Regions from separate parts of the Clostridium gelidum genome, predicted to be linked through region 3. Evidence: riboswitches for the same ligand, from Rfam matches in the RefSeq annotation. Region 3 holds a riboswitch; each other region holds the start of a gene.
The links. A riboswitch is a leader RNA that binds a small molecule or an ion and turns the genes downstream of it on or off. The one in region 3 is predicted to bind cyclic di-GMP.
Positions count from the first base shown of each region.

Region 1: it holds a riboswitch for cyclic di-GMP, as region 3 does, so the genes downstream of both, psyc5s11_RS26675 (methyl-accepting chemotaxis protein) here and psyc5s11_RS06740 (prepilin peptidase) in region 3, are expected to answer to the same signal.
Region 2: it holds a riboswitch for cyclic di-GMP, as region 3 does, so the genes downstream of both, psyc5s11_RS16315 (response regulator) here and psyc5s11_RS06740 (prepilin peptidase) in region 3, are expected to answer to the same signal.
Region 4: it holds a riboswitch for cyclic di-GMP, as region 3 does, so the genes downstream of both, psyc5s11_RS08195 (methyl-accepting chemotaxis protein) here and psyc5s11_RS06740 (prepilin peptidase) in region 3, are expected to answer to the same signal.

Region 1 covers NZ_AP024849.1:5,826,970-5,830,187, forward strand. Annotated here, with positions in the region: gene psyc5s11_RS26675 (methyl-accepting chemotaxis protein) at 1-1,371, opposite strand, end outside; cyclic di-GMP riboswitch class II at 1,431-1,513, opposite strand; gene psyc5s11_RS26680 (alpha/beta fold hydrolase) at 1,602-2,372, opposite strand; partial or broken gene psyc5s11_RS26685 (IS1595 family transposase) at 2,524-2,833, opposite strand; tRNA gene psyc5s11_RS26690 (tRNA-Ser) at 2,941-3,030, opposite strand.
Region 2 covers NZ_AP024849.1:3,575,568-3,578,785, forward strand. Annotated here, with positions in the region: gene psyc5s11_RS16300 (M56 family metallopeptidase) at 1-493, opposite strand, end outside; gene psyc5s11_RS16305 (BlaI/MecI/CopY family transcriptional regulator) at 515-889, opposite strand; gene psyc5s11_RS16310 (hypothetical protein) at 1,054-1,224, opposite strand; gene psyc5s11_RS16315 (response regulator) at 1,570-1,956, opposite strand; cyclic di-GMP riboswitch class II at 2,089-2,172, opposite strand; gene psyc5s11_RS16320 (hypothetical protein) at 2,324-2,518, opposite strand; gene psyc5s11_RS16325 (aspartyl-phosphate phosphatase Spo0E family protein) at 2,543-2,743, opposite strand; gene psyc5s11_RS16330 (hypothetical protein) at 3,032-3,193, opposite strand.
Region 3 covers NZ_AP024849.1:1,507,842-1,511,059, forward strand. Annotated here, with positions in the region: gene psyc5s11_RS06735 (type IV pilus twitching motility protein PilT) at 1-827, shown strand, start outside; cyclic di-GMP riboswitch class II at 989-1,071, shown strand; gene psyc5s11_RS06740 (prepilin peptidase) at 1,287-2,039, shown strand; gene psyc5s11_RS06745 (GspE/PulE family protein) at 2,337-3,218, shown strand, end outside.
Region 4 covers NZ_AP024849.1:1,849,396-1,852,613, reverse strand. Annotated here, with positions in the region: gene psyc5s11_RS08205 (radical SAM protein) at 1-23, opposite strand, end outside; gene psyc5s11_RS08200 (GerMN domain-containing protein) at 169-342, opposite strand; gene psyc5s11_RS08195 (methyl-accepting chemotaxis protein) at 577-2,109, opposite strand; cyclic di-GMP riboswitch class I at 2,346-2,433, opposite strand; gene psyc5s11_RS08190 (AMP-binding protein) at 2,473-3,218, opposite strand, start outside.

The sequences.
Region 1 (3,218 bases), 1.7 Mb from region 3:
ATTAGTTTTATTTTGAACATCATTAATAATTTCAGCTATTTCTTTTGTTGCTTCTTGTGACTGTTCTGCTAATTTTCTAATTTCATCTGCTACTACACTGAACCCTTTTCCTGCTTCTCCTGCTCTTGCAGACTCTATTGCTGCATTTAATGCAAGTAGATTTGTTTGTTCTGATATGCTTTCAATTGTATCAATAATTTGTCCAATCTTAGTTGATTTTTCTTCAAGCTCACTAATAATAGATGATGTTTCATTAGTCTTCTTCTCTATTAGTTCCATTTGATTAATAGCCTTTTCTATTGCTTCTTCACCAGCATTCGCTGAAACCTCAGCATTATCTGTCAATGTTGAAACTGATTTTGTATTTTCAGATACTACATTTATTTTCTCAGATATATTTTCAACTACATTAGTAGTATCATTGGCAAATGCAAGTTGATCATCTGCACCCTGTGCCATATTAGTTACAGCAGTAGCGACAAGATTTGATGCATCTGCTGATTGTTCAGCACTTGCAGTTAATTCTTCTGATGATAACACTAATTGCTCTGATGTGTTTCCTAATTGCTTAAGTAACTCTCTAATATTCTTTGTCATCTTATCTAAAGCATTGGTTACTATTCCAAACTCACTCTTATCTTGAAGATTCTCTGATGATACTTCCATTGAAAAATTTCCTTCTGACAATGCACCTATAAATACTACAAAATCATTCAATCTCTTAGTAATACGTTTTGTTATTAGTAATCCTAATAAAATTATCAAAATTGATCCTGTGATAACTATACTTAAAAATGTTCCTACTGCAACCTTAAAATTTGATTTATCAGTATTATTTATTTCTTCAGCAATTTGTCTATTATGTTCACCAAGTTTAACCAAATCATTCATGAAAGCTTGTACATATGTATCAACATTTTTTCCATAATACTCATATGCTTCCTGATTTTTATTTTCTTTAGCTAAACTAATAACAGTTTTCCTCCCTTCTCTATACTTAGCTAAGTTATCCTCTATCTCTTTTATTTTACTTGTTTCAAATGAATCCAACTTTAAATTTTTATACTGATTCATATAATTATTAAATTCTCCGGCACGAGTATCTATATCTTTAATTAAACTATCATTTTCATTTTTATCCGTTGTTACCATAAGTCTATAAATATCTGCTGTAATAGCTCTTGCATGCACTCTAGATTCACTCAACCATTCACTAGACAATAATCTTTCATTATACATGGAATCAATACTTTTACTAGATGCTAGTAAGAAGTAATATCCAGTTGTACCTACTGCAAGTAACCCTATTAAAGAGCATACTATAAGTAATGTTAATTTTTTACCTACCTTTAAATTATTAAGCCATCTCATTTTTAATCTCCTACCCTTACTTAAAATTTCAATAAAAAAACCTGTCAACAATTAATAACTTAATTGTTGGCAGGTTGCACCACTAACTCCGAATTCTTAAGGTGCCCAAATAAAAGAAATCATCATCGTTTCCAACTTTTCATGACATTATATTACAAAATATTATAATATTCACTTATATTCTTATTATATCACCTACATATACAGATGTACATATTTTATACTATTAGTTATAATGTTTGGCTATGTTTTGTATTATTTGCAAAAAAGCGTTGCAATAAATCAAGGTATTTATCTGGATGAATTAAACTAATTTCTCCATGTCCACTTTTTGTAATGACTTTTAAAAAACTACCATTAATGGTATCGTGAAGTAGTGTTGCTGATTTTTTCATTATTGATAATTCTTTCTCACCAACTAATATTAATGTTCTTGCTTTCGTCTTGCATAATGTTGAAGATATTGAATAATCTCCATTACTTTTCGTAATATTAATTAGTGTTTCTTTTGTCATTCGTGAACTATCCTCATAATAGGTTTCAAATAATTCATATGGTACATTTAATGTTTTAGCCTGTAGTCTTGCATACCATCTTTTCTTAATTAGCCCATAGCACACATTATACATCGGTACAGTTAATGTGACTGCCATTTTCATAGGATAAACCAACGCACTTTCTATAACAGCATTCTCTGTGATACCACATTCTTGTGATATTATTTCAACAACGATTTGAGCACCAATAGAAAGACCGCAAATTGCAAAAACTTTTCCATTACAATTTTCTTTTATATAATTAATAACCTGTTCTGCGGATTTTTTTATACTTACAAAAGTATTATTCCAATCATCACCATGCCCATCAATAATAGGTGTAACAATATAATAATCCTTTTGCAATGCTTCAATTTGTGGTTTTAATGACCACCATGACAGTCCGCCACCATGAAGAAAAATGATAACTGGCATATTTTTGTTGCCAAATTCTTTAAATATCATATTTATCCCCCATCTATATATCGAATATTATATAAGTAATCTCATTTCACATTTTTTTAATTACTAAACCAGTATATCTTAAAATTGATTTTTGAATTATAGTCTGTTTATATACTATATTATAATATTAATTTCAATATAATGTATATAACTAAACAAATATCGGTTCTCTTTCTCTAAAATCAATTACCTTTGTATCATCGTGTGCTACATTACATTGAAGCATAAAGTTTTGGATTTTTACCACTTCCTTGTCATTTTCAAACAATTGTAGCCATTTAAACCAATACATATAATTGTTGATATATTTAGTTGCAACGCCATTAAACCTGTTCATCCACTTTTTAAATTTGCTGTGTACATCATTAATGTGTTGAATATGGTAAATTAATTCTTTATGTTTTCCTCTTTTTTATACCCTTTATGGTCTAATGAAAATCTTTAGTAAATTGAACATAACTATTTTAACTGCAATTTGCGGTAGTATTTGAATAACTCACAAAACATAAAAAATGCCTGAAACCTTAGTATTACTAAGCTATCAGGCATTTTTCGCATCTAACTTCATTGGCGGAGAGAAGGGGATTCGAACCCCTGATAGAGTTGCCCCTATACACGCTTTCCAGGCGTGCTCCTTCGGCCACTCGGACATCTCTCCATAAGTAGAAAACTAACATCTATGATTTTAAGTGAACCACTTACTCAGCGAACGTATGTGAGTCGAGTTTCATTTATCAATCTTTTAATGCTTTTTCATGATATCATACATACTTTTTTAATTCAACTGAATATTTTTTTATGATATAATTTCAATTATAGATAATAATTGAAGTCGTAACAAATATG
Region 2 (3,218 bases), 2.1 Mb from region 3:
TTCGTAAACTATTATATATTTTTCTAATTTTTCTATCTCCTATACCTAATGATAAATCTATGATAGTGTTTTTAAATTTTATATATGTGAAAATTCTATATGTTACAATTATTATTGTTATAACTAACCACAAATAACCTAGAATTTCTAACATATTAAAATTGTTTGTAAATTGTTTTGTAGTTTCAATAGCTTGAGTATTATTAAGAGGATAATTAATTGATTGCATATTACTTACTGAATTACTGACTAACTTTATATTATCAAATGAATTATTAATTTCTATGTTATTAGAAATTATAGAATTAGTTCCTATATATATTGGAATTTCAAAAGGTAAAATCATTCTAAATATAACTATGAGCCAAATATAATAATTAAAGTTTTTAGTATATTCTTTAAATAATGTTTTCTTTAATAGCAATATTAAACAAATTCCTATACTGCTAATTATTGTTGTCCTTAGTATATTAACAATCACTATTTCAATCATAGTCTCCCCCTAACTCCACAATCATTCGTCCTTATTTTTAATCCAGTTTTCTAAATCATTTAAATCCTCATTAGTAATTTCATTATTTTCATGCAATGCTGTAATTAAACTTTTCAAAGAATTTTCATGAATATTTGTGAAAAAATATTTTGTTTCAAATTCTAAATACTCTTTTTTACTTATTAATGCAGTGTAATAAGTGTACATTTTAATTTTTTCTGCACTTAAAAATTCTTTTCGAACTAATTTGGCTAATAAAGTTAATGTAGTTGTTCTCTTCCAACTATTTTTTTCTTGTAGCTTAGTAATAACCTCTTTTGATGATATTGCATCATTACTTGCCCAAACCACCTTCATGACATTTAATTCAGATTGTGGTATTTTTGAAATATTCAAACTTAAACATCTCCTTAAAATTACATTGTCTATAGTTATAGACTAGAATAAAATTAGTTTACCACCTTAATCCAAATTTATCAATATTTATTTGTATACATATAAAATTTCAATAAATAAAAAGGTAGATTAAACATTAACGTCTAACCTACCTCTAAAAATAATTATTGAGCTTGCAAAAATCTTTCATAGTTCTCTATTTTATCCTCTCTGTTAGTCTTTTTTATCCAACTGTTGTATTCCCAAATGGCTTCTTCTACAGTTTCTAATTTTAATTTACTGTTATTTTTTCTTTTCATTTCTGCATACATATTAATTTTAATTATATTTCCCATTTCCTCACCTTCCCTTTATACTTATAATACAGTTAAATTGTTAAATTTAAGTACCTTAAAATCTTAAGAAAACCTTAAAATTTAAAAAGAACTCACAAAAAATGTGAGTCCTTAATAATTACTATTCAATTTAGTTAAACTCTTTATTCTCATTAGGCACATGAAAATAAATAACAAGTCCAAAGTTGCCATGAATATTTTTCATCAGGTAAGGAGACGAATTGTCCTCATAGCTGGCCTATTTGGTCAATTTGTCGACGCAGCATGATGGAAAATAGGCTGGCAAATGGACTTGTTATTTTTTTGATTGTGCCTTATATATAAAACAGCCAAATATTAAAATTTCTACACATTAGTAAATACTTTATTTACTAATTTAATCAACTCATCGATAATTAAATCCTTTTCTATAAAATAAGTAGCCCCAAGCGCTTCACAAACACCTAATTCATTGGAAAAATTATTTTTACCACCATCAGAAATAACAATTACGTTTATATCTTTATATTCTTCTCTTAGTTCTACTACAAGTTCTAACCCACTTTTTTTTGGCATATATATATCCGTAATTATCAAATCAATATTACCTAATTTTTTATAAACCTCAATTCCTTCTTCACCATTAGATGCTTCAAATACATTGTAATTTTCAGCTTCTAAAATAAGTCTTATAAAAGTTCTAATACTTGCAATATCGTCAACTACTAATACATTTTTTTGTTTCTCATTCATTACTTTTCAGCCCTCCTTCTTTCAGTTTATTATACACTGATTATTAAATCTCATACCTTATTTCCCATCTTAATCTCATTTAATATGTAAATAAAAAAGACCCATTGAAACTATTAATTAAAAAATTAATTAGTTTAAATTGGTCGGTTGCACAACTAGCTCTAAATTCTCAAAGTGCCCACATAAAAAGAATTTTTCATAGCTTCCAATCGCAAAATTTTTAATGTATATTTAATATTATCATAGCAATGTAAGAAAATCAATAAACTTTTCAAATGTAATATGATTTTCTTGTTTGATTTTAAGTTTTTTTAATTTATAATCACCTACTTTACTTAAGAACAAAAGTGGCTCTTTGTTGACTCTCTTATATTTTCACTTGCATTTTTTTATTAATGAGTAAATCCGAATCGACTACCGTTGCAGTTTGGTAAAAACACACATAGTTCTCATGCTCCTCATATACTTTATATCCAGCACTTTCCAATAATTTAATTTCTTTTTTAAAATTTTTGATTGAAGTATCTTCCCTAAATATTTCTATGGATTCCCTAATTACCACCCAAGCCCCACCTTTCTATATATATTATTCATTGTTTGTATTGAGTTGTTCTTTGTATGCATTAACAATCAATTCATCTAACTTTTGACTGGAAATTACCACCTCATTAGAACCCCGCCCATATATTTCAATAACCTTGTATAGATCTGCCCTAGTTTTTTCCATAGCTTGATTAAGCTTAGAAATGGCTTCATTATTTTTCAACTTTAATTCCTCCATTTCCATAATAGTAGTGTAAAATAGCTTTAAGTTACTATGGATTTCTTTTTCAACATACAAGCTGGTGTTCTTACAGAAACAACAACAAATTTCAATTTTCTCTATTAATACTATCTTCTCATTTACTTATTTATTTTAAATGCTTCCTATGAACTCAATTATATATTTACTTCTTTTATTTTACAAATTTAAAAAACTTTAACTAAATCTACTTAAATTTAGTTAAAGTTCTTCCATACTTATTTCCATATTTTTCATTAAGTTTTATAGTGTTTTTTGTTACTTATCTTGTTATTACTGCGCATCGTATGTGTCTAAATGATATACATTGTTTTGTGTCACGCTAGATACTGTACTATCTTTAGCATTCTTAGTATGTATAGTTTTTGTTGAAGCAAACGCAACATTTGTTAATAACATTGACATTGCTATTACTGCTAGTACAATTTTTTTCATAAAATTCACCTCCTTCAAAAGCTGA
Region 3 (3,218 bases):
TTAAGTATAATAGAAAAGGAATTTGTAATTTTAGAGTTAATGCTTATAAATGTAGAGAAAGTTATTCTATATGTATGAGGGTAATTAAAGAAGGAATACCAAAACTTAAAGATTTATCAACTGCTCCTGCTTTAAAAGCTTTTACAGAATTAAAAGATGGATTAGTTTTAGTTACAGGTCCAACAGGTTCAGGTAAAAGTACAACCCTTGCTGCTATGATAAATGAAATAAATAACACTAAAGAAAAACATATAATAACTTTAGAAGAGCCAATAGAATATATATATGAAACTAAAAAATCTATGGTGAATCAAAGAGAAATTGGACAAGATACTAGAAGTTATGCAATGGCATTAAAAGCAGCGCTTAGACAAGATCCAGATGTTATACTAGTAGGAGAAATGAGAGATCCTGAAACAATAGAAATAGCTTTAAGAGCAGCACAAACAGGGCATTTAGTTTTTTCTACTCTGCACAATATGGGGGCTGCAAATAGTATATATAGAATTGTAAATTCTTTTGAATCTGGTCATCAAAATGAGGTTAAAATTCAATTATCATCACTACTTAGAGGTGTTGTTTCTCAAGTTTTATTACCAAATGCTTCAGGTACAGGGAGATCAGCTGCAATGGAAATCATGGTATGTACATCAAGTATAAAAAATTTAATTAGAGAAGGAAATTTTGAACAAATAAATAGCTTCATTCAAATGGGATCTAAATTTGGAATGCAAACTATGGAAATGGATTTGAAGAGATTAATTAATAGTAATATAATATCAAGAGAAGAATATGAAAGATGGGTAATAAATAATAAAACAAATTAGTGAATATTTTCAATGAGGTGATTTTATATAGTTTGGTAAATGATCACTAATAAAATGGGTTGATTTAGAAAAAAGTAGAAAAAAGTATAAAAAAGTATAAATAAGTATGGACTAATACAAAGAAAATATGGTATGATATGCCTAAATAAATTAACGAATTTTATTATAGGAAAACGAAGAGTCATATATTTTAATTGGGCACTTTATATATGATGAGTTATTAGTGCAACCGACCTTTATGTTTATAGAGGTCGGTTTTTTTATTATATAAAAGAAAATAATTCTCAGTAAAAAACAATAAATAAGCAATGTATCTATTTTTACATCGCAAAGTATTAAGCGAATTGGTTAGAATCATTAAAGAATACACTTGTAATTAGATACATAAAAGTATATAATTGGCAATAAATATATGTAAAAGATTACAGAATATAACTTAGAATTTAAGAAGGTGATAAATTGGATTATGGATTAATAACTGTCTTAGGATTAGTTATAGGCAGTTTTTTAAATGTATGCATTTATAGAATTCCTGTTGAAGAATCAATTGCGTTTCCACCATCACATTGTGGAAAATGTCAACATAACTTAAGTCCGGTAGACTTAGTACCTGTATTTAGTTACATTTTTCTTGGAGGAAGATGTAAATATTGTAAAGAAAAAATTTCTTTACGGTATCCTCTTATAGAAATTTTAAATGCATTATTATATTTAATTATATATTTAAAATTTGGACTAGTTTTAATTACATTAAAATATTGCATATTAGCATCACTTTTAATTGTTATTGGTATGATAGATTATGATACTCAATTTGTTTTTACAAGTACTACGATTTTGGGTGGAATAATAGCAGTAACATTTATAATAATTCAAGCTATTATTTATAAAAGTGGAACTATTGATTTTATTTCAGGTGGAGCAATAGGCTTTGGAATTATAGGGTTAATAGTATTTTTGACCAAAGGAATGGGCGAGGGTGATATTGAAATCGCTACTGTTTGTGGATTGTTTTTAGGCGTTAAAGGAATTCTACTAGGACTGTTTTTAGCAATTATATTAGGTGGAATAGTAGGAATAATTATTTTAGCTTTAAAATTAAAAAAGGCAAAAGAAAAAATAGCATTTGGACCATGTATAGCAATTGGAAGTTTAATTTCTATGTTATGGGGAGTTGAAATATTAAAGTTGTATTGGAACTTATTGGTTTGAATTATGATAAGTATACATGATTTTAACATATATATACTTGATTGATTTGAAATAAGAATTTAAACTATTATCATATATAAGTTTCAATAATGATTTTACAATTAGGAATTCTAAAATTCTAAAGAATTTTAGAACTTAAGAATTTTAGAATTTTAGAATTTGCTTGTAAAATGCGGGTTAAGAGATAGGTGAAAACTTTATTGCAACATATAATAGATATAAATATATATTTATGTAGAATTAAGTATATGGTGTAGGATATACAATTGGCAGAGAAAAAGGAAGGTGAGACTTATAATGGCAACTGAAAAAAGAAGATTAGGCAACATTCTAGTAAATGCAGGAAAAATTACTGGATATCAATTACAAGAAGCATTAAAGTCTCAAAAGGCACTTAATAAAAAACTTGGAGAAATACTAGTCGATAGTAAAATAATAACTGAAGATGAAATAATAGAGTCTATAGAGCAACAAACAGGAATTAAAAAAATAGATTTAAATACAATAAATTTTGATAAAAAGGCAATAAGTATTATTCCTAAAAATTTATGCGATAAATATACATTAATACCTTTTGGCTTTGAACATAATAAAATTAAAGTTACACTTTCAGATCCTTTAAATATTTATGCAATAGATGATGTTGCAATATCTACAGGATTTGAAATAGAATCATATATTTCTAAAAAAGATGATATTAAAAAATTTGTGGGTATATATTATAGTAGTCAGCAAGTTAGCATTGCAGCGAAACAGCTTTCCAAGGAAAGTTCTGAATCTAAAAATTCGAAAATAAATGTGGAAGATATGGATAATGTTAAGAATGCACCAGTTGTTAAAATGGTGGATTACTTATTTAAAAACTCAATAGAAATGAAGGCATCAGATATTCATATAGAACCATTTGAAAATGAAATAAAAATAAGATATAGAATAGATGGTAAATTACAAACAGTTAATATTATTAATATAGAAAGTCTAGGACCATTAGTAACTAGAATAAAGATACTCGCAGGATTAAACATTGCAGAAAAAAGAATACCTCAAGATGGGAGAATAATGGTTACAGTAGATGGAAAAAATGTGGATCTTAGAATTTCAATACTTCCAGTAGTTAATGGTGAGAAAATAGTTATAAGAATTCTGAATACTTCTGGTGGCAATATAGGTAGAGAAAAA
Region 4 (3,218 bases), 340 kb from region 3:
CTGTATAATGGATAATCGTACATAAATATTTTCTCCCCTTATTAATTCTCTATATTAGTCACTTTAAAATTAAATCTGCTACGAGTGTTCCTATTAAACCTATGATTGTAAAATTAAAATAATATGACGAAGCATTAAACTTATTCAGATTTTAATTCAACACTTTTTTTAATCCACAGTAAAAGTTTCACCTTTTTCCTTTATAATATGGCCTGATCCATAAAGTTCTCCTTCTATTGTAATATATACTTTTTCCACACCATAATAAGTTCCAAGTGTATTAGTAATACTTTGTAAAATCATACTTTCATAAACTGCACCTACATTCATTTCGCTAACCAATTCTTATGTAAAATCAACATATACTATATTATCCTAATTAACACTCATTCCTTCTTAACCATTATGTTTCCTACATCCCTATAAGATAATGGTACCATATATATACCTATTAAGTCTGCTAAAAGGTAAACATATTATTTTAATTTTTTTCTATAAAAAAACTACTCAATTATGATAACTGAGTAGTTTTTATTTTCTATGTATATATATTCTGATAGTTGTTTTTTATACAATTTATTTAATAAGTTTATTCATATCTTCAGCAACATTTCTAAGTTCATTAATACTAGCCTCAATTTCTTCACTAGTAGAAGCACTTTGTGTTACTGCTTCTGTTACCATTTCATATTTTGATATTGTATCTTTTGTTATATTGCCTACTTCTTCATTAAATTTAACTACATTTTTAGTTTCTGTAAGTAATGTAGTAGAAGCTTTACTTATATCCATAATATTATTACTAAATAATTTCAAATCCGAAGTCATACTATTTAATCCTTGAACTGTTTCATTAATAATATTATTTCCCGCTTGAGATTTTTCGTTGTTATGAGTCATTTGTTCTTGAACTATGTTAATTTTACTTTTTAACTCACCTACAATTGAACTTACTTGAGTAAGTGATTCCTTTGTTCCTTCAGCTAATGTTTTTATTTCTTCTGCTACTACTGCAAACCCTTTACCATATTCACCTGCTCTTGCTGCTTCAATTGATGCATTTAAAGCAAGAAGATTTGTTTGTTCTGATATATCTCCAATAAGAGTTAATATTTCATCTACTTGTCGTGATTTTTGTTCCAGCTCTTTTGTAGACTCAAACGTATCTTCTATACTATCTTTTATATCATTAATAATTACGAGAGTATCATTTAAAGATATCTGGTTTTTATCTGTCATATTGATAAATTCCTTTATTTTATCCTCACTATCTTTTGTTCTACTCACAACTACCTCATTAGCACTTAATAAAGTGCTTAATATCTCTTTATTCTTATTTGATTTATCAAGCATTTCATCAGAAGCTTTTGATACCGAATGGCTTGTTGCTGAAACTTCCAGAAGTGAACTTGTTTGCTCTTCAATAGCAACACTTAAGTTTTCACTTGATTCCAAAACAGAAGTAGACATTTCACCTATATTTTTAAATAAATATAATAATTTTTGATTTTCTTCTTTGATTTCAATTTCTTTTTCACCAATTGATTCTAATAGCTTAGCTGCAAAATATACAACCATAAAGATTATTGATAAAGTTAAAGAAATAGTAATTATTCTCATAGCTACTTCTGCTATATGAAATTGATTATCTAAAAAAATTGAAGGATTATTTGCAACTACTACTATTTGACAAATAATACTTAAAATTATTGATATCGTAATCATTTTTAAATCAAAAAATAATGCTCCAAGAATGACGAAATAGAAAATCATAAACCATATGGAATTTAAATGCATCGTAAAATTCAAAAATAAATACTGAAAATAAGTTAATATTAAAATCATAATCTTTGTTATCTTAAACGCTTTTATGTTGAAACCATTTTCAGTAAGTGTACATTTATAACATATTCGAAGTACTATAGCATAAATTAAAACAGCTATTCCTTGAATAATCAAAGAATTTATATTTATACTATCATTAAATCCAAACAATTTTAATGCGCTAAAAAATAATAATGCCATAGTACACAATGCCACATAAAATATTAGTACAAATTTAAGGGTTTTTTTATTAAAAGTTATTATAGAGCTTTCTTCTGTATTCATTGTTACCTCCTAGGTATTTTTAAAATTTTGTATATTTATGTAATTAATTTGCATAACATAAATAGTGTACATATTATATCATATAATGTTTACATTACTTATATTATGTTATTTTATCCTATTTTTCCTTTTTAATCATATCATTTCCATTCTTTTTTTGCAAATTAAAGGTGTTTATTATTAATTAATAATACATACCCAAATATAAGTATATATATCGATTCTTATACGTATAATTTGGTAACCTGGCAATCATAGAAAATACTTTTCTTTAGACCCACGGCTTTGCGACCTTACCTTTTGATAATTTTGCTATTATCAATTTATATTATATATTAATTATTTTCAGCTATTCCTTCTTCTTTAATTAATTGCAACTTCAGCGAATACAATAGGATTAATTCTTTCAATTGCAATTTGTTTTAGTGAATTTCGTTTGATTTTCCCAGTAGATGTTAATGGAAATGTATCTATAAATTCTATATGCTTAGGGAATTTATATTTTGAGATTTTCCCAGATAAAAATTCAAATATATCTTCTTTAGTTAAGATAGAAGGTTTTTTAACTTTAATAAAAGCAACTATTTCTTCCCCAAGAGTTTCATCTGGAATACCAACAATTATTGCATTTTCAATTTCAGAGTGTTTAATAAGATGATTTTCAATATCTGTTGGAGAAATATTTTCTCCACCTCTAATTATTACATCTTTTATTCGTCCCTTTATAGATAAATACCCATCTTCATCTATAAATGCAATATCACCTGTATGCACCCAATTATCTATAACCGTAACATTTGTTGCAATAGGATTATTATAATATCCAAGCATACTATAAGGACTTTTTACACATAACTCACCTTCCACATTTGGTGGAAGTGTATGTCCAGTTTTTAAATCACATATTTTTATCTCCACATGTTCAACTGGTCTACCAACAGTATTTACTTTTGGATGATTTTTATCATAAATTGGAGTTTGAGTTACTCCAAGAGTTTCAGTTTGTCCAAAAGTATTGCTTAATTCAGTAATGTGAAGATGTTCCATTATATCTTTCATAAGTGTTTCAGACGAAACTGCTCCTGCAATCATCCCTACTCTCAAACTTG